DNA from 2 places in the Leuconostoc sp. S50 genome. Region 2 is predicted to be linked to the other one. Evidence: riboswitches for the same ligand, from Rfam matches in the RefSeq annotation. Region 2 holds a riboswitch; the other holds the start of a gene.

Region 1 (15,333 bases), on a different contig from region 2:
GACGATTTATCCTTGGCAAAAAATTCCTGCTAATCAGAGCCCGTTTGTAATGGTATTCCAATTGGCTGGCATTAAATGGGCGGCAGCCTTGGTGAACTTTGTTGTATTAACTAGTGCTGCGTCGGCCCTCAATTCGGTGTTATTTAGTGCTAGTCGTAATTTTTACGCCTTGGCTTATCAGTCAAAAGCTTCATTTATAAAACCATTCCGTAAAATGTCTCATGCTAAATTACCAGTGAGAGCAATTTTGTTTACATCTCTAATGGTTGCATTTTCTGCAATTATTTCATTAATTCCAACGATCACCAATGCTTTTAGTTTCGTGACAAGTGCATCCACAGATCTGTTTTTGATGATCTATGTCCTCATTTTGATTGCCTACATGCGTTATCGTCAATCGAACGATTATATGTCGGATGGTTTCCTAGTGATTGCACCAAAAGTGCTTGTGCCAATGGCCATTGTATTTTTTGTTTTTGTGTTCATAACGCTATTTTTCAATCCTGAATCCCGTGTTCCGGCGCTAGGGTCAACGATATGGCTCATTGTCTTTGGTCTCATTGCAATGAGACAACCTAAAACAATTAGCTTTGCAAAGTAAGTCTTAATGGCTTGCTTTTTTATTTTAAAAAGATATGATGAATGTTAGAATATGAAAAGGAAAAACTCATCATGACTCATAAAAGAAAACTAAAGCGGTCCGAAGTTCCGGTGAATTTGACTTGGGACTTAACTGACATTTTTAAAACAAAAGCAGATTACGATAATGCGTGCCAACAAACGACAGCTACAATTAAACATTTTGCGGACTTTAAAGATCATCTGGGTGATAGTCCTCAAAATTTATTGTTGGCAACTGAAAAGTTAGTGAATGTGATCGACGTTAATATTGATAAAACTTGGGCTTATGCAGAACTTTTGTATGCTAGCGATATGACCAATCCAGTTGCCCAGCAAGTTAAGGGGGCATCTGAGGACCTCATGGCAACTTTTTACGCGGGGACAGCTTTTTACAAAATTGAAATATCAGGTATTAAATCCGATAAATTGAAGTCATATATGACGCAAGAACCAAAATTGTTAAATTATCAATTTTATTTTGACAGAATTCGTTTAAATAGTGCCCATCAATTAACAGCGACAGAAGAAAAATTATTGGGTACGTTAAACGCAACTCTTCAGAGTCCTAATGATATTTTTGACACGCTTAATGATATTGATTTGAATTTTGGTACATTGAAAGATGAAAATGGCGATGAAATTGAATTAACCATGGGGAATGCTTCGCAGTTTATTCAGTCGCAAAATCGTGACATCAGAAAAAAGGCCGTTGATATGATAGCGCATGCGCATATTAGCGTTTCGCACACCATGGCTAAACTTTATAATACCCATGTTCACAGTCAAAATACGATTGCTGCTTTACGTGGCTATCACAGTGCGCGCTCACAGCAATTAGCACAAAATAACATTCCCGAAGCACTATATGACGTGCTCATCAGTAAAACCCATGAACATATCAATACGGTTTACCGCTATTACGATTTAAGAAAAAAAGTGCTTGGGGTTGAGCAGTTACATCACTATGATCTATCTGTACCATTAACTGGTAAAGATTTCTTGCCAACAACCTATGAAGAGGGAAAAAAGCTGGCACTAGAGGCATTGCAGCCACTTGGTGAGGATTACGTTAACCAAGTTAAAGAGGCATTAAATAATCGCTGGATTGATGTTGCAGAAAATGTCGGCAAGTCTTCTGGTGGTTTTGAAATTGGTATTGCAACAGTTCATCCGTATATTTTATTAAATTGGACAAATAAATTGTATAGCACTAATATTTTGGTGCATGAAATGGGTCACGCGATACACAGTGTCCGAAGTAATCAAACACAACCGGTTCAATATAGTGAAGCGGCAACTTTCAATGCCGAGATTGCTTCCACGCTCAACGAGATTTTATTGCAAAATTATTTGATCAAAAAATACCAAAATGACCGTGACGCGCAAATTTATTTGCGTACCAAATCAATTGCTACTTTTTTGGGAACGTTTGTTACTCAGGTAAAGTTTGCAGAATTTGAGCAACTAACATACCAAACAGAGCAAAATGGTCAAGCATTGTCTTTAACAGTATTGAATCAAATGGCGACACAATTAGAGCATCAATTCAATGGTGAGCAGATTGTTGATGATTTTCCGGATGACAGTTATAGTGTACATTTTGCCAGCGTGCCACATTTTTATTACAATTTCTATGTCTATCAATATGCGACATCGTATGCGGTGGCCAGTGCGATTGCCAATAAAATCTTGAGTGGCGATAAGCAAGTGCTAGATCACTATCATCGTTTTTTGGCTTCAGGCGGTGTCGATTATCCAGTTAATCTCATTAAGTCAGCAGGGGTTGATATGGTCAGTGGGGAGTATCTTGATAGTGCTTTTGCGAATTTTGAAGATGATGTTAATACCCTAGAAAGACTTTTTTCGACTAAGTAAAGCGACAATCAATAGTTGCGTCGTTGTTGTAACAACGATATGGTAAAATAGAATTACTGAAATTGGAAGGAAAATGCGTCGCTGTTGCAGATTATGACCGGCGCAAACTCATCATGGCTTTTTTAATTGATTTTATTCTACATATCGATGCTCATATTGCTAATTTGGTGCAATCATTTGGTTTATGGACATATCTTATCTTATTCGCAGTTATTTTTATTGAAACTGGTGCAGTCATCATGCCCTTTTTACCTGGGGATTCCTTACTATTTGCTGCGGGTGCAATTGCTGCCACGCCGGCTGGACTCAATGCCGGACTAAATCATTGGGTGTTTATGTTTGTTTTCTTTTTTGCAGCCGTTTTGGGTGACTCTTTGAACTTTTGGATTGGCCGAACAGGTGGTTATCAGCTGATTCGGCACCCCTTAATTGGGCGCTTCATTAAAGAGGAGCATATTCGAGAAGCGGAGGGCTTTTTCGAGAAAAGGGGTGCGGTTGCCATCATTATTGCGCGTTACATGCCAATTGTGAGAACCTTTGTGCCGTTTGTGGCAGGTATTAGTCAGTTCCCGTATAGCCGCTTTTTGAAAAACAGCGTGATTGCTGCGTTTACGTGGAGCTTGATTGCCACAGGGGCAGGTTACTTGTTTGGCAATATTCCGTTTGTTAAGGCGCATTTTTCAATTATTATTTTAGGGATCGCCTTAGTAACATTGTTGCCAACGATTATTGGTATCATTCGTTCAGCGATGATTTCACGCCGACAAAAGAAGTTATCTAAATAATAAAATATATCGTAACCACCTGATGTACTACTATATCAGGTGGTTTTATGATAAATTCAATTAAGTAATGATTGCTCTCGTGTTACAATAGAAAGAAAATGAGATAAGCCCTCGGAATACCGATGGTATGAGATGAAACCATGAATAATATTGAAAAATTACAACAGTTAACCCAAATGACCCGTCAAGAAATTGCTGATGCACTTGATGTTGAAAGTGAAACCGTTTTGGCTTGGGAAAATGAAGCCATCATGCCAACGGTCAGTGAACTAGAAGCGCTCAGTGGTATTTTTTCAGCGCAATTGGATGCCAAAGGTATCGAGACACAAAAGCTAACGCACCCTATTCACATTCGCCTATCTGTCGACTATTTGTTGAATCTTGGTATAACAATGTCAGACTGGATAACCTTAAAATGGGCATTTGAAGGTCAGTGGGAATCTGATAAACTTGCAGTTGGCTTTTTTGATAACAATCAATTAACACGAATCATCGAAACAGAGTCAGAATTTGTTGCCGCTTTTGCTGGCTATTTAATTTTACAAACTGATGGTGAGTTTGAACCCTATATTGATGAATTTAACGATGATAAAGAATATGATTGGCGCTTGATTCGTCATAGTGGCGAAACGTTTACAGACGTGACTCGTATGCTTGTCACGACTGAATTGACGGAGATAAAGCATGGCTGAAAATTTAATTATAGCGACAGATGCTTACAAGTTAACTCACCATTTACAGTATCCTGATGATATTACTAAGTTATATTCCTATGGCGAAGCACGTGTCGGTGGTCAGTTTGATCAAGTCAGTTGGTTTGGTTTGGGGATGATTTTGCATGATTATTTTCATACCAAAATTACTGATGATATGATAGACGAAGCTGAAAAAATGTCTTTACAAACATTTGGAACATCAGCTTACTTTAATCGTGCTGTCTGGGAAAAAGTTCGTGACTTAGGCTACTTTCCTGTTACTATCAAGGCATTACCTGAAGGCATGACTGTGCCAACGGGAAATGCGTTATTTACAATTGAAACGACAGCACCGTGGTTCGCCACAACGTTGAATGCTTTGGAAGTCATTTTAATGCATGTCTGGTATCCAACGACAATTGCCACTAACTCTATGGTGATTAAAAAACGTTTGCGGCCATTGTTTGAGCAGTCTGGTTCAGTTGATGATTTGTTTTTAGCAGTGAATGATTTTGGGCTGCGAGGCGCTACGAGTTTGGAATCTGGTAAACGCGGGGGTGCTGCGCATTTGTTACATTTTCAAGGATCTGATAATTTGGCGGCGTCGCAATACTTCGAGAACGTTTATGGTATTGCAGGTCGGGCTTTGTCTGTTTGGGCGACTGAACATTCGGTCGCAACTGCTTATGGTGATGGGCAAGGTGAATTCGATTACGTGAATGCGCAACTTGATCGTGCACCAGAAGATGCTGTTTTGTCGATCGTGATTGATTCTTATGATGCCATCAACTTTGTCAAAAATGTGATTGGCTCTGATTCAATTAAATCAAGAATTATGAAACGTTCAGGTAGAATAGTGTTGCGTCCTGATTCAGGTGATCCAGAACAGATTGATTTAGAGGTATTAAGGTGTTTGGGTGACATTTTTGGTACTGAAACAAACGATAAAGGCTATCGCGTGATTCAACATAATGTTGGTATCATCCAAGGTGACGGTATGAAAGCTGATACCATCGTATCACTTTATGAAAAGCTGATGGCAGAAGGGTGGTCAGCTGATAATTTGGTCGTTGGTTCTGGTGGTGGCTTGCTACAAGAAGGATTCACACGTGATACCGAACGGTTTGCTATTAAAGCCGCGTATGCCGAGAAATCTAACGGTGATCATCTCAACATTCAAAAAATGCCTAAAACTGATGTCTCAAAGGCATCAAAATCAGGACGTTTGAAAGTCATTCAGCGTGACCATAAAATCATCACTGTTTCGCAAAACGAACCTGGTGAAGATCTATTAGAGGTAGTCTACCATAATGGGATTGTATCACCAATTAATGGTGCGGACATATTGGCTCGCGCCAACAATCATGATTGAAAGGACTAATAACAAGTGGGATTAAACTATCATTTTAGTAAACAACCAAGTGATGACGATATGTCAGTCAAAGTCACCCGACTAGATGAAAAAGCCGCAGCACAAGCATGGCGTCAACGTGATAAACGTGATCATCAACCGATTAGTGAACCGGATACGGGTATGGTTGGTCGTGGCATTAAAGCATTAGGCACTGAATCAGCTATCGGAAAAGATGAAAGAAAAGCGCAAATGCAAGTTTTGTTTAATCAGGGGATGACTAGTTACATTGATTTAGCTTTTGAAATGAACTTAGCAGAATCAACAATAAGACGCTATGGTAAAGAGCTTGGGCTAACATTTATTGATCAAGAATTTTAATCATTATCTTGTTCACAAAATAAGGTTATAAGTTAAGATTAAAGACAAGTAAATAATTACCTTGACATTTTCTAATTTTCAAGGGATAATAGTCTAAATACTTATATATTTCACATAGAGGTTGCGATTGACATTGCGCCTGCCGGAGCTCTTGTAGGGGTTGATGGTAGGTTAGGGGACGTCGCCGAAATACGTTTTATCTACAAATGAAACGTGTTGGGCTAAGGGTTAAGAACCGTTAGACTGTCGCATACGTGCGGTGAGCTATGGCAACTGTCAAAATTGGTAAATTAAAAAGCCGTTAGACTGTAACCGTGAGGCTCAGACTAATGGCTTTTTATTGTGAATAAGGGGAAAGCATGAGTTATCCAACGAATACGAATCAGCATTTAACAATTGAAGACGTCGATACCATTGAATTAGCGCAAAAGTATGGCACACCGCTGTATGTTTATGATGTAAGTCATATCAGACAGACAATCCGTGCTTTTAAACAAGTATTTGAACAAGAAAAGATTCCATTTGTAATTAGTTATGCTGGAAAAGCATTTGCCACAAAAGCAATCTATCAAGTTGTCGCTCAGGAAGGCATTCATGCAGATGTGGTGTCTGGTGGTGAATTATATACAGCGCTAGCTGCTGGCTTCCCAGCAGCGCATTTAAGTTTTAATGGTAATAATAAAAGTTATGACGAATTGACATTTGCTGTTAAAGAAGGTGTCGGAACTATCATTGTCGATAATTTTTTAGAACTAAAATTACTTTCTGAAATTGCTGAAAAAAATGCCATTAAACAGGACATTCTGTTACGAATTTCGCCTGGCATTTCAGCACATACACACGAGTTTATCAGTACGGGTCAGCAAGATAGTAAATTTGGTTTTGATTTAATATCTGGGCAGGCGAAAGAAGCTTTTGATATTGCCATCAATGATGATCATTTAAACTTACGTGGTTTGCACGCACATATTGGGTCACAAATTTTTGATGTCACTGGTTTTGAACAAAACGCCGCGCTTCTTGCTGATACGGCTAATGCTTGGGGGTGGCAACCTGAAGTCATTAACGCCGGTGGTGGTTTTGGTATTAAATATACTGATGAGGATAAGCCGTTACCTGAAAGTGAATTTGCACAGGCTATTATCCGTGTATTGAAAGCAAAAGCTGCTGAATATGATTGGAAAATGCCAGAAATATGGATTGAACCTGGACGTTCAATTGTTGGACCAGCTGGAAAAACATTGTATACAATTGGCTCAAGAAAAGACATTCCTGATATTCGTCATTATTTGGCCGTTGATGGTGGTATGGGTGATAATATTCGACCGGCGTTATATCAAGCTAATTACACAGCCGTATTAGCCAATCAACCGAATGCTCAAACTGAAGAAGTCGTTCGGGTTGCTGGTAAATATTGCGAATCTGGTGATGTATTAGTCTGGCAACAAGCCTTACCGGCCACAAAACCAGGGGATATCTTAGCGGTAAATGCAACGGGTGCTTATGGTTATGCCATGGCCTCGAATTATAACCGCAATCCCAGACCAGCAGTAGTATTTGTCGAAAACGGCCAACACCAATTGGTTGTAGAACGAGAAACATTTGAACATTTAGTGTCATTAGACCGAGATTATACTCTAGGAGAATAGTAGAATGCCTGAAAACGAAGCACAACGTTTGATCAACTTTATTGCAAATGCACCCAAAAAAACACCTGTGAAAGTGACCTATAAAGGATCACTTAATGCTGAGGTGCCAGACCAAGTCAAACATTTTGGTAATGATATTTTTGGTCAGTTAATCGGTGATTGGGCTGATGTTGCGCCATTGATTTCAAATTTGCCAGAAGACAGTGTTTTGATTGAAAATGATTCACGTAATTCAGCAGTACCGTTGCTGGACAAAAAGGCTATCAATGCTCGAATTGAGCCCGGCGCTATTATTCGTGATCAAGTTAGCATTGGTGATTCAGCTGTGATTATGCTTGGTGCCGTCATTAATATTGGTGCCGAGATTGGCGCGGGGACAATGATTGATATGGGAGCCGTCCTTGGTGGCCGTGCGATTGTTGGTAAAAATTCACATATTGGCGCTGGTGCCGTACTGGCAGGTGTGATTGAACCAGCATCTGCCCAACCTGTGCGAGTTGGAGATAATGTTTTGGTTGGTGCAAATGCGGTCGTCATTGAAGGCGTGCAAGTTGGTGACGGTGCCGTTGTTGCTGCTGGTGCGATTGTCACCAAAGATGTACCGGCAAACACGGTGGTTGCTGGTGTACCTGCCAAAGTAATCAAAACAATCGATGAACAAACGCAACAAAAAACCGCTTTAATTGATGCACTAAGGAGTCTTTAATGACAGTTTCTGAAGCAGATATACAGACATTTCGGCGTGAATTACACCAAATACCAGAACTAGCTTTATCCGAATTTCAAACACATGATTATTTGCTCAAAAAAGTTCAGTCATGGCAGACTGATTTTATGACTATAAGAGAGGTACCAGAGCTACCAACAGCTTTGTTAGTAAGATTTGAGGGTTCCCATCCTAAAAGAACAATTGGTTACCGATCAGATATTGATGCTTTGCCAATTACAGAAGATACGCAGCTACCCTTTTCTTCAATACACGATGGTCGCATGCATGCCTGTGGGCATGATGTTCACATGAGTTTGGCTTTGGCCATTACTAAATATTTCAGTGAACATCAGCCAGAAGATCATGTCATTATCTTTTTCCAACCAGCAGAAGAAGAAAAGAGTGGTGGAAAATTAGCTTATGAACTGAATTTATTTGAAGGGCAATGGCGCCCCGATGAATTCTATGGTATTCATGATCAACCTGATTTACCTGCTGGTACTTTGAGTACGTTAGCAGGCACTTTATTTGCTGGTACTGCTGAGTTAAAGGTGGATGTCATTGGTCAAGGTGGTCATGCAGCCTATCCTCACTTGGTTCATGATCCAATTGTAGGCGCCGCGGAGTTGATCACAACGTTACAAACAGTTGTTTCGCGTGGTGTTGATCCAATTGAAGGTGGGGTTGTCAGTATTGGCACAATCCAAGGTGGCTTCGCAAATAACGTTATTCCAGATCGTGTTCATTTGGAAGGTACAGTACGTAGCATGACATTAGCTGGATTGAAAACGATGATGGCACGCATTCAAAAAATAGCTGATGGTATTGCCTTAGCCGACGATTTGACTATCGAAGTGTCTTTGGAAAGTGGCAGTTATTTGCCAGTGGAAAATGATCCAAAATTGGCTGAAAACTTGATTAATTATATGACGGAAGATGACAATATCAACTTTGAATTAGCCAAACCAGCTATGACAGGCGAGGATTTTGGGTATTTATTACAGCATATTCCTGGCGTGATGTTGTGGTTAGGCGTAAACGATTCCCATCCACTTCATAGTGCCAAGCTTAACATTGATGAAGCAGCACTGATGCCCGGATTTTTGGCCCTTAAATCCTTTTTAGTTTATCGCATGTCGCAAGGAGATTGAAAATGTACGAAAATATTCGTTTAATCACCGCAATTGTAACACCGTTTACAGCCGATGACAGTATTGATTATAACGCGTTGGATAGTTTGATAGAGCATTTGTTGCAGCATGGTACGCAAGGTTTTGTTGTTGCAGGTACAACCGGCGAATCCCCCACACTAACTCACGAAGAAAAGTTGGCTTTAACCACGCATATTGTCGAACAAGTCAGCGGCCGTGCGTTAGTAATTGCGAATGCTGGCTCTAATAATACTAAAGAGTCTGTTATGGCAGCGCGCGAATTAAGTGCTATTGCAGGCGTTGATGGTATTTTAGCGGTTACACCTTACTACAATAAGCCCAGTCAGGCAGGGATGATCGCCCACTTTGAAGCCATAGCAGACGCTGCTAGCAAACCAGTCATGCTTTACAATATTCCGGGCCGTACCGTGGTTGGTTTGACATTAGACAGTGTTTTAAAGCTTGCAAAGCATCCAAACATTAACGCTATCAAAGAAACAACTTCGGTTGATTTAATTGCAGCTGAAGTTGCTGGTACGACTGATTTCTCAGTTTATACTGGTGAAGATGCGATGACCTTATCAGCTTACGTTGTGGGTGGGGCGGGTACTATTTCAGTTGCTTCACACTTATATGGTGATGAGATGACAGCGTTATTTAAAGCGATGGCTACAAATAATTGGCAAGAAGCAGGCAGATTGCAACGGTATTTGACACCAAGAATGAATGCATTGTTTGCTTACCCATCTCCAGCACCAGTTAAAACAAAACTGGCTGATCTTGGTTTGATTAGAGAAGATGTTCGATTGCCTATTTTAGCCTTGGCTGAAGCTGAAAAGGCACATCTGAATGATTTATTGGAGAATTCATGACAAAAATTATTTTAGCAGGTGGTTTCGGCAAATTAGGTGAGGCGATCCAAAATGGTCTCAAGGCCGATTATGAAATTGTTGGCATTTTAAGTGGTCATCAGCATGATAGTGACATACCAGTTTGGACATCTCTTGCAGACATTGATGTATCAGCAGATATCTGGCTTGATGTGAGCACACCAGCGACCGTATATGAGAACGCCCAGTACGCAATTGCTCATCATATGGCATTAGTCATTGGTGCGACAGGATTAAGCGATGCGCAAGTCACTCACCTTAAAGCTTCAGCGACAAATGGTATTTTAATTGTCCCAAACTTTAGTTTGTCAGCTGTATTGTTAATGCAATTCTCAAAAACGGCAGCGCAATACTTTCCAGATGTGGAAATTGTTGAAGCACATAACCCCAAAAAAGTGGACTCACCATCAGGCACTGCAAAACAGACTGCACGGATGATTGCGAGTTCACGACAAAAAGCACCAGCACAAACAAGTGTTGGTGAAGCGCGTGGCGAAAGAGTTCATGATGTGCCTGTGCACGCGATGCGTTTACCAGGTTACATTGCGCAACAAACAGTGTACTTTGGTGGCATTGATGAGCAACTTACATTGTCCCAAAGCACAACAAGTCGTGCTGCTTTTGTGCCAGGTGTCATTATGGCATTAAATGCTGTTACAAAATTAGATCATCTCGTAATTGGACTTAACCAGTTATTAGACTAAAAAAGTTACTTCAGTGATGAACTGAAGTAACTTTTTTTATTGATTATAAACACCATCGGCGATGTCAGCTAAAGTATCACGAGAAGGAATAAAGAAAAGTTGACCTGATAAAATATCTGAAAATGTGAGTAAATAATCAGACTGTTCTACCATATTTGTTAGCATGCCTTTGGTAACTGACCAATAGCGTGAATACCCAATGAAGTAAGTACCGGTGTTGCCTGAAGCTGGATCTGAAAATGGTACATTCATGCGAACAATTTTTTGTTCTTCGCCATTTTTTTCAAATTTAGAAGCAACGTTGTGAGCGTTCTTGAATTTATCATCATCTTCTAATTCTAAATCGGTGAATTTTTCACGTCCGATTGCCTTTTCTTGGGTTTCATTATTGAGATGTCCCCAAAAATCCATATTGTGATGCCACTTTTGGGCAAAAGCATAAGCACCGTTGATGAATTTAGGATCTTCCTCACCAATTAGGGCATAACCAGCAGCATCTTCAACGGCCGGCGCTTCCGTACCATCAATAAAACCAATGATTGCACGTCCCTCAAAATATCGGAATCCTTTAGTTTCATCAACCACATCAGTGATATTTTTTAGAAAACGCATAAATTGTGTCTGCGCTTCATAGACAACAGCCTCATTACTAGCGCGTATGTGGAAAAAAAGATCGCCAGTTGAAGCAGGCATTTCGTATTCTGGGCCCTTTACACCGCTGAATGTTTCTAACTCAGAAGGTTTTGGCTGATTTGGGAAAAGATATTCCCAAGCTGCTTCACTAAATCCAATGGCAACTTTCAAGCTTGATTCTGTTGCCAAATGAGAATCACGAATGCGTAACGAACGAATAATTGCCTGTGAACGGTCAGCAAATTCCTGAATCGCAGCTTGTGTCTTTGCGCGATCTATTCTCTTGAACTTGAGCACGGTGAATTGAACGTGCTCGCCAACATCTTTCCAAACATCTTGTGCTTTTAATGGATTAACTGTCATTTTTTCCCTCCAATTATTAAACTAGTGCTATCATACGCTAAATAATCATTTTAATCAATAATCATTCTAAATAACATTAGTTCTAATGTACCTATAAATCACATAAAATTCACATTTATCATGTAAAATGAACGTAAATAGGTAATAATATTAGTTTTATGATGATTGAGTAAAATTTTGGAGATTATTAACATTATAATAGCCAATATTGAGCAAGGAGAAGTGATATGGAAATTAGAATCATCGGCGCTAGTCACGCCGGCATAGCGTGTGCGTTACGCGCGAGGGAAGAAAATCCAGACAGTAACATTATCATTTATGAAAAGCAAAAAAGTATTGGTTTTGTAGCGCAAAGTATACCGCTCTATTTAGGTGGCGATAGTAATTTTTTGAAGTTATCAAGTTATACCACAATTGCTGAACTAGAAGAAAAACATATTACGGTTAAAACACAAACGGTGATTGATGCTGTTGATCTCAATCATAAGTCAATTCACTATGTTGACATGGTTTATGGTGTGGAAAAAGAAGATCATTTTGATAAATTAGTCGTTGCGACTGGCTCATATCCCAGTCTGTCCTTAGTCCAAGATGGTTTTTTGGATAAACTATATGTTATCAAAAAATTTGAAGATGCGGTCAAAATTAAACAATTAATGGCTGAAAGTCGGAGTTGTATTGTGATTGGTGGTGGCGCGATTGGCATTGAAATGGCTAAAATTTTGAGTGAATTAAAAATTGAAACCACAATCATTCATTCTTCAGATTTCATCTTAAACCGATATTTGGATAAAGAAATTGCGCTTGATATGCAAAATGCATTGGTAGAAGATGGCGTTAAAATTGTCACGAATGCTTTGATTAGCAGCATTGATGAAGAAAATCTAGAGGATGGTAGTCGAAAAATTAGTCATGTCAAGACAGCTGATGGGCAACATTTTGAGGCTGACGGTATTATTTATGCAACTGGGTTTAGACCCAATTCCTTTTTAGTTGCTAATCAAGTTGCACTGGGTGATCGTGGCGCGATTATTGTAGACGATTACATGCAAACGAGTCATCCGGATGTCTATGCCGTTGGTGATTGTGCGACAACCAAGCTAACCAACGTGAAGGAACCTACTTATGTGCCACATGCGAGTGATGCTATTCGGCAGGGGGATGTTGCAGGCGTAAATTTGACCGGCAATAGTGTGAAATTGAAAAATTCACAAGGTACGTACAAACTTAATTTTGATCGTGATATCTCGTTGTGTATGTCTGGTTTGACAAACGAAAAGGCGAAGCAAGAAGGTTTTGATAGCGATGTTGTCTCTATCAGAGATCAGTATGTCAGTGGCAATGGTTTCTTTGAAGCTTACTTGGTTTATGAAAAAGAGACACACAAAATATTAGGTATCCAGTGTAAAGGATCAGCATTTGAAGTTGGCGCGCAAGCAGAGATAATTTCGTTAGCTATCCAAAATAATTTAACGGTTGAAGACCTTCAATACAGTGATTTTTATTTCAAACATGGCTTCAATAATCCTAGAAGTTTCACACAAATTCTTGCTGATACGATTCGCCAAAAAGAAAAAGCCGTCAAGTAATATTGGCGCTGGAAAGGAGTGTTGACAATGGTAACAGAACAAAAAATTACCGATTTAGACTACTGCTATGTGTCATGGGAACTTTTGCAAGAATTAGAAAAAAACACCTTTTCCAGAAATGAGTGTATCAGAGCATTTAAAAAAGAGTCAAACGACAGACAATCACTGATTATAAGTGTTGTAGCATTAATTTTACCAATGATTTTATTGGGAAGTATTGTGTTTTCTAATCACGCAGCAAGCTTAATGTACGGCAGCACTGGTACGACTGAAAATATTTGGACGCGCGTTGTTGGATTATTAATGCTATCGGCTTTTTTATTTTTAATCGTCTATATGTTGTCAAAAGAATTGTCCAAATACAAGGTTTTTAGGCCAATTAAAAAATTAATTAATCAAGATTTAGAAGCAAACTTACGATTAGAGGTTGACGCAATTGATCAGAAAGCTTCAAAAATTGTCAACGATTCGATACTTAGGGACTCAAAGATTCCAGAAAAATTTCTGTCATCTGAATTTTTGTTAGTTATTATCAAGTATATGGAAAGTGGACAGGCATCTTTTATTAAAGAGGCAGTATATGCTTTACAACTTGATCTCAACAATACTGGCTATTATGCCAATATTTTGCCAAAAGAGACGCTTTTACAGTTGGAAAAGAAGTATTTATTGGATCCTAATAAGAATTTGACCAAAAAAATTGAATTGGCTGAAAAAAATGACTGACAAACATATACAATCAAATACTAAGCAATTTAGTCAAGAAAATATTTTTATTGAACCTGATGATAAAACATCAAATTCGCAAGATGTGAAAAATTTTGTGCAAGATGATTTTTTCGACAAAGGACACTGGGGACTTAAATTACGACAATTCGGCATCAATTTTGCTTTCTTAATCGTGCTCGTGTTACCGGTCTTGATATTATTTGATTCACTACAAGATGGCCGATTTTGGCAATCATTGTATCATTGGCATTATCAAGATGGGTTTGACCTTACTAAATTTTTACAAGCTTCAATCTTAATTGCGATTGTCGTTGTGTTGGTATGCAGTTTGGCATTTTTGGTACGAAATAATTATCGTGAACAGAAAATATACCCAAATCAAATTACATATAATGACGATAAACTTCAGGCGCGAAGGTCAGTCATGAATGAGCTTTACACGAGTAGATATGGCGATAAAAGCTTTCGTGAATCAACGAAATATTATGCTGTTAATGAAGAACAAAATATTGATGATCACCTAATTAGTGACTTATTTAAGGAAAGTGGGGTCGAAATTAAATGAAGCAAATTCTGACAGTTTTTGTGCAAATTTTAACCTTATATCCGATTATTGGTGCTATTGCTTGGACTATTGGTGGTATTTTTTATCGCACAGTGTACGTTGGCAAAATTTTGGATCGTGATTTTAAAAAAATTCGCGTCGAAAAAGAGCCAATGATTACAATCATGATTCCTTGCCATAATGAAGAAATGGTTATTGAAGATACGATTGAGTATTTGATGAACGATTTAGAATATCATAACTATGAAGTACTGGTTTGTGATGATGGCTCAACTGATACAACCCCTGAAATTTTGTCTAGACTAAGTGTTAAGTATCCGAAGTTACGCGTTTTACGTGTCAACAAGAATAAGGGTAAGGCACATGCTTTTAATATCGGTTTATCTTTTTGCCGTGGTGATTATATTTTGAGTAACGACGCTGATACGGTTTGTGCGCCAGACGGATTATGGAAATACATGAATTATTTTTTGAGACCTGGGGGTCAAAACGTTGCTGCCGTAACAGCTAATATGGACGTTCAAAACCGTTCTTTGCTATTGGAAAAATCACAAACCGTTGAATTTTCCAGCATTGTCGGTATCATTAAACGATCTCAAATGGGTGTTCTCGGCAATATGTACGCTTATTCCGGCGCCAACAC
Region 2 (15,333 bases):
TTGAAATGGGCGCTGACGATTATGTGACTAAACCTTTTTCTAACCGTGAACTTGTAGCACGTGTGAAAGCTAATTTACGCAGTCGTAAATCAGTTGCTCAAAGTACAGAAGAGTCATTTAATAGTACAGAAGACATTCACTTGGGAGATTTGACTATTCATCCGCAAGCCTATATGGTCTCTAAAAACGGTGCTGATATTGAGTTGACTCACCGTGAATTTGAATTGCTTTACTATTTGGCACAACATATTGGCCAAGTTATGACACGTGAACATTTGCTACAACAAGTGTGGGGCTATGACTATTTTGGGGATGTTCGCACAGTTGATGTTACCGTGCGTCGCTTGCGTGAAAAAATCGAAGATAATCCGAGCCATCCTAATTGGCTAGCTACTCGACGTGGTGTTGGCTATTATTTGCGCCCATCAGAAGAGTAAGAATAAGCGGCTAGACCGCATACATAATTAGGGAGATCGCAGCTCTCAGCTGAGCATAACTGACATGACGGCAATGACTAAATTTTTTCAATCTATTCGCTTTCGTATTGCACTCGTATTCGTGTTGCTAATGATTATCGCACTCGAATTACTGGGTGCGTTTTTCGTACGGCAAATGGAACAGCAAAATTTGGCGACTTTTCAGCAGCAAATTACCCTCCCAAAATATTTGACGGATCAAATCACAACAGCGCTTCGCGACAAAGATACAGATACTGGTAACCATCAAATTCAGGATGTTTTGTCAGGACTAAACAATACAAACATACAAGAAGCGCAAGTTATTGACAAAACTGGAACTATCCGGGGCACAATTTCTGTCTCTGGACAACAAACGATTGGACAAAAAACGACTGATATTAACGCTCAAAAAGCATTGGCTGGTGATCAATCCTATTTGCAAACGCGTACCATTAATGAAGGTGGTGATCGTAAAGAGTTGATGACGACACCACTTGGTGCGACTAATGGTCGGCTCAAGGATATACCCGGCGTGATTGTGGTGAAAGCGAGTCTTTCACCAGTCTATAAAAACATTAACAACGTTATGAAGTTGTTTATTATTGCCGGGTTAGTTGCGCTGATTGCTAGTATTGCGTTAGCTCTCTTTTTGGCGCGAACGCTGACACGACCAATTGAGCAAATTAATGAACAGACAACCAAAATCGCTGACGGTGACTATTCAATGGTCAACCACATTTATGGTTCTGATGAATTGAGTCAATTAGCGATGTCAGTGAATGAACTTTCAATGCGTATTGAAGAATCGACGGAAACGGTGAACGCGGAACGAAACCGTCTGGATTCGGTTTTGACACATATGGCTGATGGTGTTTTAGCAGCTAATCGACGAGGCGAAGTGACAATTATTAACCAAGCTGCCGCTGATTTTGTTGGTGTTGACCGTGAAGAAGCTTTAGGAAAAAATGTTATTGATTTACTACATCTGAAAAATAAGCGCACATTGCGTGAAATGCTTGAAAATCTAGATGATTTTCGGGTTGATTTATCTGACGATAGTAAAGATTTATTGGTGCAAGCCTATGTATCATTGATTAAGCGCCAATCTGGCTTTATTTCTGGACTAGTGGTGGTTTTACATAACATTACTGAACAACAACGTATCGATTCTGAACGGCGAATGTTTGTCTCTAACGTGTCTCACGAGTTACGAACACCGTTAACCTCTGTTCGTTCGTATGTTGACGCCCTTGCTGAAGGGGCAATTAATGATCCCGACATGGCACAGAACTTTTTGGGTGTTGTGCAAGATGAAACGCAACGCATGATTCGTATGATTAATGATCTGCTTGAATTATCAAGACTTGATCAGGGCACAATGGATGTTAAATTAGAAGTCATCAATTTAAATAGCTTGTTTAATTTTGTGCTGAATCGTTTTGATATGATCTTGGAAAACGATGCTAAAAATGATGAATCACCGTCAAAGCGATACAATATCTTACGTGAATTTACGAAAGAAGATGTTTGGGTTGAAGTGGATCCAGATAAGTTTACGCAAGTACTAGACAATATCATGAATAATGCTGTGAAATACTCGCCAGATGGTGGCACAATCACAGCACGTTTAATCAAGACTAAAACACGTGCTATTTTGAGTATTTCAGATCAAGGATTGGGTATTCCGCGCAAGGATTTGGATAACATTTTCAACAGGTTCTTCCGAGTTGATAAATCACGTTCGCGTGCTCAAGGAGGAACTGGCTTAGGACTGGCAATTTCTAAGGAAGTTGTTGAAAAATTCAATGGTCGAATTTGGGTTGATTCTGTTGAAAACAAAGGCTCGACGTTCTATATTTCTCTAGCCTATGTGGATGAAGTGCCGGAGGACGATTGGGATGCGGAATAATCGATCTGTTCAAGGAATTACGTTGAATGTTATACTGACAATAACTATTTTAATTTCGATCGTGTTGACAGCATGTGTTTTTATGTCTATTGGACAACAACAAAATGTGAGTTCTTCTAATCAGCAGGATCAACAGTCTGTGACAGCATTTAGACCAACAAACTATATTATTAATGATAAAGATGGCACTCAGAATATGGTGATGCACGCTGATAACCAGCAAATCAAAACAATGCGTGGTTATTTGACGTCTGCTGAAATTAAAAATCCTCATAAGAAAAAAGTTTCAAACGCAACGATTATTTCCGCCATTAGTAAAAAGCAGTCAGCCGTTTATCGCTATCCGGATGTGGTTCCTATTGATTACTTTAACGCGCGATATAATCAGCATATTGCGACGATTAAAAATTTTAACTTTGATTATTTTGTGCTGTCACTAGACAAATCTAATCTAGCCTATTTTATAAATACCCAAACTAAAACGATGGTAACCGTGAGTTTGAGTAAAATTAATACGGCAAAAATGTGGGAATTAGCAGAAAAATTGCCCAAGGCACTAACAGTCAACTTTAAAGAATTGAATAATCGCGTACGATTAAATTTTCCAAAAGAGATTAAGCTGCCTATTTATTCTTATTTAGTTAATCACCGTGACCCCACGACTTACGTTTCAACACTATTAGGGACAACCAATCAGTTAAAAACAACAACCAGTGGTAATAAAGTCATTTACACTAATAAGTTTACTGATCAACAGGTTACTTACGATCCTGATGTTGATACAGTGACCTTTAAAGACAACAAGGCTGACGGTAAATTAGATAAAACGTATGCTGCTAGATTAAACATCGGGTTTTCTCAAATTAATTTGTTGCAACTCAACTTAACGGATACACGTTTTTATGAAAGTCGCAATGATGGTAAAAATGTCACTTATCGTACTTTTGTTGAAGGTATGCCAGTTTATTATCAATCTGAAAGTGGTGCAATCCACATGACATTAGACAATCACGGGAATCTGATTAGTACTTATTCGTTGAATGAATTAGGTGTGCCGGTGCCGAACAATCAAAAAGAAGTTACACTACCAAAAACAGCAGATATTCTTAACCGTTTGAAAAGGGCAGGTGTCAAAGAAAGTGATTATTATTTTGTGACTCCGGGCTATGAGTGGCTTGTCAATAAAGATAGTCATGCCGCAGTTAATATGAGTCCAACTTGGATGATTGAAACGGCCAGCGGATGGCAAAGTGTAGACGATTTTTTGAATGCTCGTACGAAACGGTAAACTTCTGATCGAGAGTACCAACATTTTTAGACAGGGGAGGCAGGTTACTGGTTTATAAATTCTATACCAGCAGCCATTGAAATACCATGCAATTTAAAAGACTAAAAATTTTGATGATTATCTTGTTTATTTCTTTGGATTCCTTTCTGTTTGTGTGGTGGCGAAGTAACCGTCCAGATAGCACTCAAGTGACAGATGCGAACACGACCATTATTTCTGAAATAAAGCATCAAAATATCCAGTTATCGAAGTTTAGTACTAAGATACCTTATGCTAATTATTTAGCTGGTAAACAATCCAGCAAACTGATCTCTTTATCAAGTAAAATGTCCAATTACGAAGCCAAGGTCAAAAATCAACAACTGTCTGTCGTCTTTAAAGTACCACAAAATATTAATACAAATGGTAGTAAAAGTGAGACTAGCAAATATATTGGTAATCAGATTGATCCTGTTGCCTTAGCATATAGTGCGGGATATCAATACAATAAAAATCTATCTTATGAACAGGGGACTAAACAGGCTATTTACTCGCAAGAGATTGATAAACGACCTGTGATTTCGCAGCAAGGTTTGTTTGTTGTGAATTATCAAAAAGATGGCAAAGCTACTGGGTTTACACAAACTAAGATATCTCATATTACTGAATTGAGGGATGAGCGTGTTACGTTGAGTGAAGAAGACGCAATTGTCAGTTTGTATCGATTTAATGAACTAAACTCTGGTGATAAATTATCAAAAGGAATGTTATCCTATGACTCCACTTTGAAGGTGAATGGGTATGATATTTATACACCAGTTTGGTTGTTTGTGGTGACTCACAGTGACGGAGAGAGAGATGCGTTGAAAATCAACGCCTTTACTGGTGATAATTTGTCCGAGTAATTTAATTTTAGGTTAATTTCAACTTGATAAAGTAAAACATAACGACATGAAGAGGTGTAATATATGGCACAATCAACATTAACAAAAACAGTGTTAACTGGCGTCATTGCAGGTTTAGTTGGCGGAGGCGTTATTTTATACGCACAAGAGGGTATTGAACAAAGTAGTACACAGACAACGGTGCACACCACAGCAACTAAAACGTCGTCAATTTCTAAAAATGCAACAGCGACAACGGCCTATAATAAAGTTTCAAATGCGGTTGTGTCTGTATTGAATTTTAGTAAATCGGGACAAAATTATGAAGAATCATCTGAAGGTTCTGGTGTCATTTACAAAAAGGCAGATCAATCAGCGTTTATTGTAACGAATAATCATGTTATTGATGGTGCAGCTAAAATTCAAGTGATGCTCCACAATGGCAAAAAAGTGACTGCTACCCTAGTTGGTAAAGATGCTATGACTGACTTAGCGGTTCTAAAGATTGAGAGTGATAATGTGACGACAACTGCTGAGTTTGGTGATTCTAGTAAAATAGCGGTTGGAGAAAATGTGTTAGCGATTGGTTCTCCTCTAGGATCAGAGTATGCCTCTTCGGTCACGCAAGGTATAATTTCAGCTAAAAAACGATTAGTCGAAGCAACTTCTGAAAATGGTCAAAATTATGGTGGTTCAACTGTTATTCAAACAGATGCCGCGATTAATCCGGGTAATTCTGGCGGTCCTTTGATTAATTTTGCTGGTCAAGTTATTGGCATTAATTCAATGAAGTTATCTACTTCGTCATCAGGGACTAGTGTTGAGGGAATGGGATTTGCTATTCCTTCAGATCAAGTGGTAGACGTTGTCAATAAGTTGGTTAAGGATGGGAAGATTACGCGGCCAGCCATTGGCATTGGTTTAGTTAATTTGTCAGAAGTGACTGCTGACGATCAAAAGTCTACACTCAAAATTCCTGATAGTGTCACTGGTGGTGTGGTTGTTATGAGTTTGACGAAAAAAGGACCGGCTGATACTGCTGGGTTGAAGAAGTATGATGTAATTGTGGGTATTGATGGCAAGAAAGTGACGACACAAGCTGACTTACGTGAAGAGCTGTATAAACATAAATTAGGTGATACGGTTTCACTGACATACTACCACCACAGTAATAAGAAAACAGTTAAAGTTAAATTAACTCAAAAATTAGCAAGCTAACGGTTATCGTTAGCTTTTTCTTTACCTTTAGTTGACAGCGAGACGACAACGTGTGTTTTCAGAAAATGTTGAAAACTGTGTGTAAATGTTAATAACTTGGGGGAAAACTCCTGAAAAATGTGGAAAAATCCAGTATAATAGTGGATAAGAAAGCCTGTTCTTTAAAAAAGAGTAAATTATTGGTGATTAGGTAATCAAAAACAGACTTATCCACACAAATAATGAGTAGATATTGTAATGTTCGTGTAAATGTCGATTTATTTTTTTTATCCTTGATAAGAAGTCTTAATTTTTAAATTAACGAACATTTGAGATGAATAATGAAGTAATGTTTAGCGAACAAATGTGCTTATCCACATCTGTGGATAACGTTGTGAATAACTGTGGAAAAGTGGTGCTTTAAAGACAGAAATTCAGTTAATTTAATACAAAATACGTTTATAAAGTTATCCACTTATTAGCAAAAAAAGTTAAAAACTGTGGATAATTATTACAAGCGAACAGAACAAAGCTTTATATATAGGCGTTTTAGAAAAAACAAATAAAATTTGTTCGTGTGGATAACTTGATCAAAATCGTAATTACAATAATCTAAAAATAATTAAGAAAGGTTAAATCAGTAATAGACAGTGAATATTAAAATTATCACAGTAGGCAAATTAAAAGAGCAATATTTAAAAGATGGCATTGCAGAATATACCAAACGGTTATCTCGGTTTGCTAAAGTTCATTTGATCGAGGTGCCTGATGAAAGAACACCAGAAAAGGCTAGTGAAGCAGAGAATACGCAGATTATGGCTAAAGAGGGGCAACGTATTCAGGAAAAAATTGGTGCACGTGATTATGTTATCGTTTTAGCCATTGAAGGTAAGCAGTTACCTTCAGAGGTTTTTGCTGAAAAAATGAATCAAATTACGGTGGATGGTTACTCAGATGTAACGTTTATAATTGGTGGTTCATTGGGGTTGTCACCGGAAGTGAAGCATCGCGCTAATTTTAAGATTAGTTTTGGGCTGTTAACCTTGCCACATCAGTTAATGCGTTTAGTTTTGGTTGAACAAGTATACCGTGCTTTTATGATTCAACAAGGGTCTCCCTATCATAAATAGCAAATGATAACAAAAAAAGCCACCTAATAGGTAGCTTTTTTGTAATATTTAAATCGTTGCGTTCTCGGTTACTGTGGCCTGCATTGTTGGCAGACTAAATTCAAAATCATCAGGTACAAGCATACCAACATCTTTCACGATAGTATCACCAGACAGGTAGCCACCTACGCGTTTTGTTAGGCCGACTTTTTTAAAACCAAAGGTAACTGTTGTATGGGCTTTTAATGCTGCTCCTCTGACCTCGCCGGTAGTTGCATCGACCCCTGTGGGAACGTCGACAGCAATAACCGGTTTTTCAATATGATTGGCTGCCTTAATCATTTTTTGCAGACCTTCTGGTAAATCATTATTAAGGCCGACACCAAAAATAGCATCAATAATCAACGTTGCTTCGTTGAAGTCACTTTTTTCAGAGCGAACAACACCGTAGGCCTCAATAATAGACAGCTGTCGTTTGACACTATCTTTGGCCCGATTAACGTTGCCCACAAATTGTAGCGAAACGTTAATGCCCTGTGCATAGAGTAATCGCGCAATGGCAACGCCGTCAGCGCCATTATTGCCTAACCCAGCCAATACCAGAACATGATTGAGATCAAAGTGGCCAGCACCAATGACATCAACTACAGCAATGGCAGCACGTTCAATTAAAACATCTTGTGGCATGCCAATGACATCAATCGTGTATTGATCAATTTGTTGCATTTCGTTTGCAGTTACAAGTTGTGTCATAATTTCCATCATTTCTTCATAGTTGTTAAATCTATTATACGAGGAATTGAGTTGCTAATCAAACTAGTAACGCTTTTATCCTGTCCCAAATACTGGTAGGGGTTGTTGCTTTTTTATTTTGCTGTTTGTTTGCAGCCTTGCTTAATTTATTGACTAATGTCACTCCGGTTTGGTAATCACTATTGCCTGTTGTATAAATTGTTAAAATGTATTTGTCATCAATAATACCGCTAGAGTTGACAATCCAAGTGCCGTTATCGGCGTTGTAATCTGTCATCCAACCATTTTTTAAAGCGACATCTTTAGCGCCGGTACTAACACCCCAGTCTTGTGTATCTGAAATATTACTCATCAAGGATAAAATATAAGATTTTGAGGTTGTATTTAATAATGAATTTTTGTTATATAGTTGATCAAGTATTTTATTTTGTTGGCTAGCAGTGGCCATTGTTTCACCGAAATAAGTGGCCTGTGTGATTTTAACATCAATGCTGTGCCAAAAATTATTTAGACCATCATCACCACCAATTTCTGTCCATAATGCCGTAGCAGCATCATTGTCAGAATTAGTAATCATTTGTGTTGCATTTTCTTTTTCATCAGCAGTTAAGGTTTCGCCAGCATTTTGTTTTTGGATCATAAGTGCTTCCAAAATGGAAACCTTAATGGTTGACGCCATCATGATTTTTTTTGTTTTACTATTGCGATAGGTATAAGTTTTACCGGTGGATAAATCACGAATACTGGCAATAACAGTTGCGTCACTGTCAGTTTTCTTGATGACTTTTTTCCAACTAATGGTTGGATTTTGAATGGTACTTGCGCTTGCTGTCGTTACTATGAAAGAACTGGCTAGAAAGATAATCAGTATTTTACGCATAAAATGATCCTTAATATCGCACTAAACTAAGTATATCATAATTCAAAAATATTAAACGGAACTTAAATTGGTCATTTGACAAATAAGAAAAATTAGAATACAATAATAACAATTTAAAAATCATAGAGGTTGCTATTGACATCAGTAGCTTGTGGAGTATTTACAGATACGAGGAAGCAAGTCAAAGGGGAAATAGCCGAAGCACTAGTACTGTAAGGTTAGTTAGCTGGGTCGTTAGTCAATAACTGGCGAACTGTCGCGCAAGCGGGGTGCTATGTGGTTGATTGCAATATAATTGGAATCCATGGCTACTAGTTTGTGTGCTGTGGATTTTTTCTATATAGAAAGGCGAGTGTGCGACATTGATTTAATGGACGCACTTAAAGGAACTAATGGTAGAAGCAATTACAAGACCAACTGAAATGACAATTTCTTTGGCGGCAGTTAAAAATAACATTGAAGTGGTTAAAGCTACTTCTGGTGCTGATAAAGTTTTTCTAGCTGTAAAATCAAATGGTTATGGTCACGGTTTGCATACAATGGCTGAAGCTGCAGTGGCCGGTGGTGTGTACGGCCTTGCTGTTGCTATCATTGATGAAGCGCTAGCGCTACGACACCAACGTTTGACAGTTCCTATTTTGATTCTAGGCATTTCACCAGCAGAGTACGCCGAATTAATGGCTGTGCAACATATTATGGCGACAGTTGTCTCGATAGATTGGCTGAAAACAGCAGCACAACACTTGAGTGGTGAACAGCGTTTGCCAGTAACTTTGGGACTAGATACGGGAATGGGGCGCATTGGTTTTCGAGAACGTTCTGAGGTGGCCGAAGCAATTGCTTTTGTACAGGCACATGCAGATAAATTCGAATATGTCGGTTTGTGCACCCATTTTGCTGAATCCGATTCATCTGACACTCGCTATTTTGAGAAGCAGCTCAAACGTTGGCATGCTTTGACTGACGGTTTACCAAAACCTGAGTATTATCATGTAGCGAATTCTGGTGCAGCATTATATCATCCAAATGAAGTACCACATGAAGTTGTTCGAGTTGGCACTGTGATTTATGGTATTGAACCATCTCGTGGTGAGTTAGCTGATGGACATGATTTGATGCCCGTATTATCATTACGTAGTCAGATGAATTTTGTTAAAAAATTACCAGCTGGAGAAGGCATTAGTTACTCTCATATTTATACTACTTCCGAAGACGAGTGGATTGGGACAGTTCCTATTGGTTATGGAGATGGTTGGTTGCGTTCATTAACTGGTTTTAATGTGATTGTTGACGGACAATATGTACCAATTGTAGGACAAATCGCCATGGATCAATTGATGATTCGGTTGCCACATGAATATCCACTTGGCACAACAGTAACATTTATCGGCGTGGACGGTGATTTAGAAAACACGGTAGAAGATGTCGCGCAATATGCCAAATTAGCACCATGGGAAATTACCACAGGTTTCCATGAACGGATACATCGTATTTTAGTAGATTAGGAGAAAATCATGACAAAATCATATAATGTCGCTATTTTAGGTGCCACGGGTGCTGTGGGGACGAGACTTATTGAACAACTGGGACAGTCTACAATACCAGTAAATTCGTTGAAATTATTGGCTTCACCACGATCAGCAGGTAAACAATTAGAATTTAAAGGTGAAAAAATTACCGTTGAAGCGACCGCGCCAGACAGCTTTGATGGTGTTGATTTGGTTTTGGCAAGTGGTGGTGGCTCAGTTTCAGCCCAATATGCGCCAGAAGCAGTTAAACGCGGGGCAGTGGTTGTTGACAACTCGAGTTATTGGCGCATGAACGATGAGGTGCCCCTCGTTGTTCCTGAAGTTAATGAAAGCGCATTATCATCGCATAATGGCATTATCGCAAATCCTAATTGCTCGACCATTCAAATGGTGGTCGCATTAGCACCTATTAAACAACAATTTGGGTTGAAGCGGGTCATAGTATCAACATATCAAGCTGCGTCAGGTGCTGGTCAGTCTGCTTGGAATGAATTGGTGGCCGAAACAACTGCTTATAATGCTGGTGAACCAGTACACGCTAACATTTTACCTGTCAAAGGGGCACAACATCATTATCCATTGGCATATAACTTATTACCACAAATCGACGTTTTTGAAGATGATGGCTATACACATGAAGAATGGAAAATGATCCATGAAACTAAGAAAATCATGTTTGGTGACAAAAATTCTAAAGCTGTCAAAGTAACGGGTACAGCTGTACGCGTCCCTGTACCTATTGGACATGGGGAAACGGTTTATTTTGAAACTAATGACGGCGCCGGAGCGACAACCGCTAGCATTCAAGCAGCTTTGCGTTCAGCTGCTGGCGTTGTGCTAGAAGATAATCCAGCAGAACAATTATATCCACAACCAGTTAATGCAGCTGGTAAACGCGAGACATTTGTTGGTCGTGTACGTCCTGATTTGGAAAATGATGATAGTTTCCACATGTGGGTTGTGTCAGACAATCTACTAAAAGGTGCGGCATGGAATACGGTTCAAATTGCAGAGCGTCTTGTAGCACTCAACTTAGTTAAGGTGCCGGAAGGTGCGTCCGAGAAGTTTCCAGTGACAAAATAAAAAAGTGCCAGTAAGCGCTTTTTTATTATCATTCATTTTTTAAAGATTAAGATCATGCAATATCGGTGTGGGTGGCGTGTTACAATTGAGGCATGATAATCAATGAAATCATTATAATCATCGTATTTTTCAGCTTAGCTATATTGCTGAATTACCAAATTAGGACGAATGTGGCGTCTTTACAAGTTGGCGCATACGTGCTTTTTATGCTTGCCGTTTTTGGGTATTTCATGTATACATTTTTTCGGCCTGATAATAATGTCGTTTATCATGTTGCATTGATAGTTGGCATGATTGGTGATTTTTTGGGATTGAGTCTTTTATTAGTTTTGCTGTTTTATAGCTATAAGAAGTGGCATCAGTCAGGGCATACAGTGACTAACATCATTTTGTCGGGCATGATTATTTTTTATGTTGTGCTCAATGTCTCTATTTATTTACCACAATGGCTGCCATCAGATATCTGGCAATTACGCGGTGTCATTTCATGGTTGGCTTTATTTGTGTTATGGCAATTTTTACGTTTTTTCATTACGAGTTTGATTTACGGATTGGTTGTCAAGCGTCCCGAAGTAGGTCCATTGGTGGTATTGGGCGGTGGATTGGTTGATGGCTATTTTGTTGGTCGCATTGTTAGTCAACGTATTAAAGCAGCTGTTAAAGATGCTAAACAAATGACGCCCTATCCGATGATTGTTTTTTCAGGTGGTCAGGGGGAAGATGAGCTGATATCAGAGGCTCAAGCCATGCGAGATTATGCTGTGAAAGAGCTTCATGTCCCGATTGAAAAGACAAGGTTAGAAGATCAATCACGCAATACGTTTGAAAACATCAGAAATTCATCAGAAATGTTACACACGCCATTTACCTTTTATAGTAGTGATTATCACATTTTGCGGGGTGCAACATTAGCGCAACAACAAAAGGTAACTGCTAGTGGGCGTGGTGGTAAGAGCCCTTTCCCATATCGAATTATTGCTTTTTTGCGCGAGTTTTCTGGTGTGATGAATATTAAAAAGAAAGCACAGATTGTTTGGGGTAGTCTTTTATTCTTTGTAGCAATGGCAGTAGTTATAATAGTTTTTAGATAAAAATATATACAACTGTTATAAAAGTATGATATGTTATTAGATAACTTTAATTTTGCTTAGTTTGGAGAGAAAATGAGTATTTTTAGTAAGTTAATGTGGTTTTTTAAGGCCAATAAGCGGCTCTACATCTTAGGGTTGTCTTTTTTGTTGCTGACGGAAATTTCACAAATGGTATCGCCAGCGCTTATTGGGCGGTTTACCGATATTTTAGTAGCGCGAGAAGTCACCAGTCAAAATTTATTGATTTATGGTGGTGGCATTCTACTGTTTTCGATTTTAATGTATGGCTTTCGTTATGCATGGATCACGCATATATTTCAAGGGTCAGCTTTGTTAGAGCGCACATTAAGGCAACAATTATTTGATCATTATATGCAAATGGATACGACGTTTTACCAACGTCGTCGTACTGGTGATTTGATGGCACATGCAACTAATGATCTTTCGGCAATTCAAAGAGTTGCTTCTGGTGGTGTGTTAATGCTAGTTGATTCGATCGTTATTATTATATTCACAGTCATTTCAATGGCCTTTGTTGTCGATTGGCGCTTGACACTGATTGGTGTTTTGCCACTGCCCTTGCTGGCTTGGGGTGTCCGCTATTTGTCACCAAAGATTAGACGTGCCTTTACTGCCTCGCAAGAAGCTTTTTCACGGCTTTCTAATAAATCACAAGAATCAATTGCTGGAATCAAAGCGATTAAAACTTTAGGACAAGAACAACAAGACGTCGCATCTTTTACAAGTGAAGTCCAAAACACAATTGCAATCAATAAAAAGGTGGCTAGAATTGATTCAATGTTTGGGCCCATGGCAACGCTTGTGATGACAATTAGTTATGTGGTTATGGTGACGTATGGTGGTTCTTTGGTCACAAATCAGACAATCACGATTGGTCAACTGGTTTCTTTTTCTACTTATTTAGGTTTGTTAGTCTGGCCAATGTTTGGTTTGGGACAATTATTCAATGTGTTGGAACGTGGCAACGCATCATACATGCGAGTTCAGGAAATTCTGGCAGAAAAATCGGCTATTATTGAAGATGAATCAGGTCGTGAAACTTTAGCTCATGGGGATGTTACCATAAACATTGATGAATTTAAGTACCCTGATGACGAGACAACAACTGCTTTATCTGATGTTCATTTGACAATCAAAGCTGGCGAAACGCTAGGGTTAGTTGGCCGTGTCGGTGCCGGAAAAACCACACTAATCAAATTGCTGCTGCGTCAGTTTGACGATTATCAAGGAAATATCACTGTGGGTGGTTTTGATATCAAACAATATAAGTTAAAAGCTTATCTGAAAGCAATTGGCTATGTGGCACAAGAAAACTTTTTGTTTTCAACGACAGTATTGGATAATATTCGCTTTGCAGATTTGACTAAAACAAGGGAAGAAGTTGAGGCAGCTGCAAAAAAAGCTGCCTTTCACGACGATGTTTTAGGTTTTCCAGCGGGCTATGAAACAGAGGTAGGGGAACATGGTGTTAGCTTATCTGGTGGGCAAAAGCAACGCTTGGCTATTGCGCGCGCTTTAATTGTTGATCCAGAAATTTTGATACTAGATGACGCCTTATCAGCTGTTGATGCACGCACGGAGAAACAAATTTTGGGTGCGTTAAAAGCAGAACGACAAGATAAAACGACTATTATTGCTGCTCATCGTATTAGTTCGGTCATGAATGCTGATGAAATTATTGTTTTTGACGATGGTCAAATCAAGGAACGCGGTACGCATGCGGAATTGTTAGCGTTAAACGGTTGGTACGCGCATATGTATGCGCAACAGCAATTAGCGACACAATTAGATGAACAGTTGTCTGCAAAGGAGGAAAATGATGCCTGAGAAAAATGAATCAGTTTGGGCTAAAAGTATTCCCGTAAAAGAACAACTTCATGTTATTTGGACGTTAATCAAGATGGCTAAGCCATTTCGAGCGATGTTCATTTGGGCTTTGTCAATTGGGGCCGCTTTTGCATTATTGCAGGCCGCCGCGCCACGTGTGATTTCGTATTATATGACAAACTATTTGCATCAAACGACGAGTGTCCCTTTACAGATAACAATTAGTTTTGCTGTATTGGTGGCTGTCATTCGGATTTTACAGGCAATCACGGATGCTTTGAATGCCTATTACTTTTCGGTGGCGGGTGAATATGCTTTAGAGGATATTCGAGTTCGTGTCTTTAAAAAATTGCACACGCTAGGGATGCGATTTTTTGATCAAGTACCTGCGGGATCATTAGTGACGCGTGTGAACAATGATACAGCGTCGCTTGCTGACTTTTGGCGATTTTTTATGGAATTAACATTTGCTGTCATGAGTATGATTGGTGCCTATATCGGTATGTGGACAGTTGATGTGAAAGCAACGCTACTTATGTTAGTCGTTGTGCCCTTCATTGTTGCTAGTATCATTGCTTATCAGCGATTTTCATCGAGCCTTTTTCGGCACATGCGAGAAAGGTTGTCGGCACTGAATGCAAAAATTGCTGAAAGTATTACTGGTATTGATGTGATTCAAGAGTTTTACCAAGAAGACCGCTTTAAAAAAGAGTTTTCAAGAATTAACGGTGAATACTTTAATGCTAGATTTAAAATGGTTAAGGCAGATGCATTATTACTCGAGCCTATGATTGACATGTTATTAGGTGGTGCAACAGTGCTAATCCTTTGGTATTTCGGTGAATTGTCAATGCATACAGTGGTAGCCGCTGGTGTAATTTATGCATTTACTACCTATTTAAATAACATTTTTGGACCATTAGAAAATATTATGAGTTTATTCAGTCCATTTCAAGAAGGATTGGTGTCTGGCTACAGAATTTTGGGTATTTTAGCGGATGAAACATATTCCCCTGCTCAAAATGTTAATGCGCAAGGCGATGTTACCGATGGCAAGATAGAATTTAAGCACGTTAATTTTAGTTATGATAGTCAGCATCAAATTCTGAAGGACCTGACATTTACAGCTAATCCAGGGGAAACGATCGCCTTGGTGGGACATACAGGATCTGGGAAAAGCTCAACGATAAATACATTGATGCGTTTTTATGAGTTTCAAAGTGGCGAAATCTTGATTGACGGGCAGGATATTCGAGATATTAGCATGAAAAACTTACGTCAAAAAATGGGATTAGTTTTGCAAGAACCGTTTATGTTTTTTGGTG

The links. A riboswitch is a leader RNA that binds a small molecule or an ion and turns the genes downstream of it on or off. The one in region 2 is predicted to bind lysine.
Region 1: linked by a shared signal. The riboswitch ahead of lysA (diaminopimelate decarboxylase) and the one ahead of alr (alanine racemase) in region 2 are both predicted to bind lysine.

What each region holds. Positions count from the first base shown of each region.
Region 1 is NZ_JACVUE010000001.1:333,600-348,932, forward strand. It holds gene IAE53_RS01555 (amino acid permease) at 1-601, shown strand, start outside; gene pepF (oligoendopeptidase F) at 673-2,496, shown strand; gene IAE53_RS01565 (VTT domain-containing protein) at 2,610-3,281, shown strand; gene IAE53_RS01570 (XRE family transcriptional regulator) at 3,422-3,973, shown strand; gene IAE53_RS01575 (nicotinate phosphoribosyltransferase) at 3,966-5,348, shown strand; gene IAE53_RS01580 (hypothetical protein) at 5,364-5,708, shown strand; lysine riboswitch at 5,816-5,983, shown strand; gene lysA (diaminopimelate decarboxylase) at 6,068-7,357, shown strand; gene dapD (2,3,4,5-tetrahydropyridine-2,6-dicarboxylate N-acetyltransferase) at 7,362-8,063, shown strand; gene IAE53_RS01595 (N-acetyldiaminopimelate deacetylase) at 8,063-9,217, shown strand; gene dapA (4-hydroxy-tetrahydrodipicolinate synthase) at 9,220-10,089, shown strand; gene dapB (4-hydroxy-tetrahydrodipicolinate reductase) at 10,086-10,811, shown strand; gene IAE53_RS01610 (Dyp-type peroxidase) at 10,848-11,807, opposite strand; gene IAE53_RS01615 (FAD-dependent oxidoreductase) at 12,035-13,396, shown strand; gene IAE53_RS01620 (hypothetical protein) at 13,424-14,122, shown strand; gene IAE53_RS01625 (hypothetical protein) at 14,115-14,690, shown strand; gene IAE53_RS01630 (glycosyltransferase family 2 protein) at 14,687-15,333, shown strand, end outside.
Region 2 is NZ_JACVUE010000003.1:89,927-105,259, reverse strand. It holds gene yycF (response regulator YycF) at 1-437, shown strand, start outside; gene walK (cell wall metabolism sensor histidine kinase WalK) at 502-2,367, shown strand; gene IAE53_RS04370 (hypothetical protein) at 2,357-3,655, shown strand; gene yycI (two-component system regulatory protein YycI) at 3,742-4,539, shown strand; gene IAE53_RS04360 (S1C family serine protease) at 4,603-5,736, shown strand; gene rlmH (23S rRNA (pseudouridine(1915)-N(3))-methyltransferase RlmH) at 6,366-6,845, shown strand; gene IAE53_RS04350 (NAD(P)H-hydrate epimerase) at 6,894-7,577, opposite strand; gene IAE53_RS04345 (serine hydrolase) at 7,636-8,457, opposite strand; lysine riboswitch at 8,573-8,740, shown strand; gene alr (alanine racemase) at 8,850-9,962, shown strand; gene IAE53_RS04335 (aspartate-semialdehyde dehydrogenase) at 9,972-11,069, shown strand; gene IAE53_RS04330 (YdcF family protein) at 11,162-12,160, shown strand; gene IAE53_RS04325 (ABC transporter ATP-binding protein) at 12,233-14,008, shown strand; gene IAE53_RS04320 (ABC transporter ATP-binding protein) at 14,001-15,333, shown strand, end outside.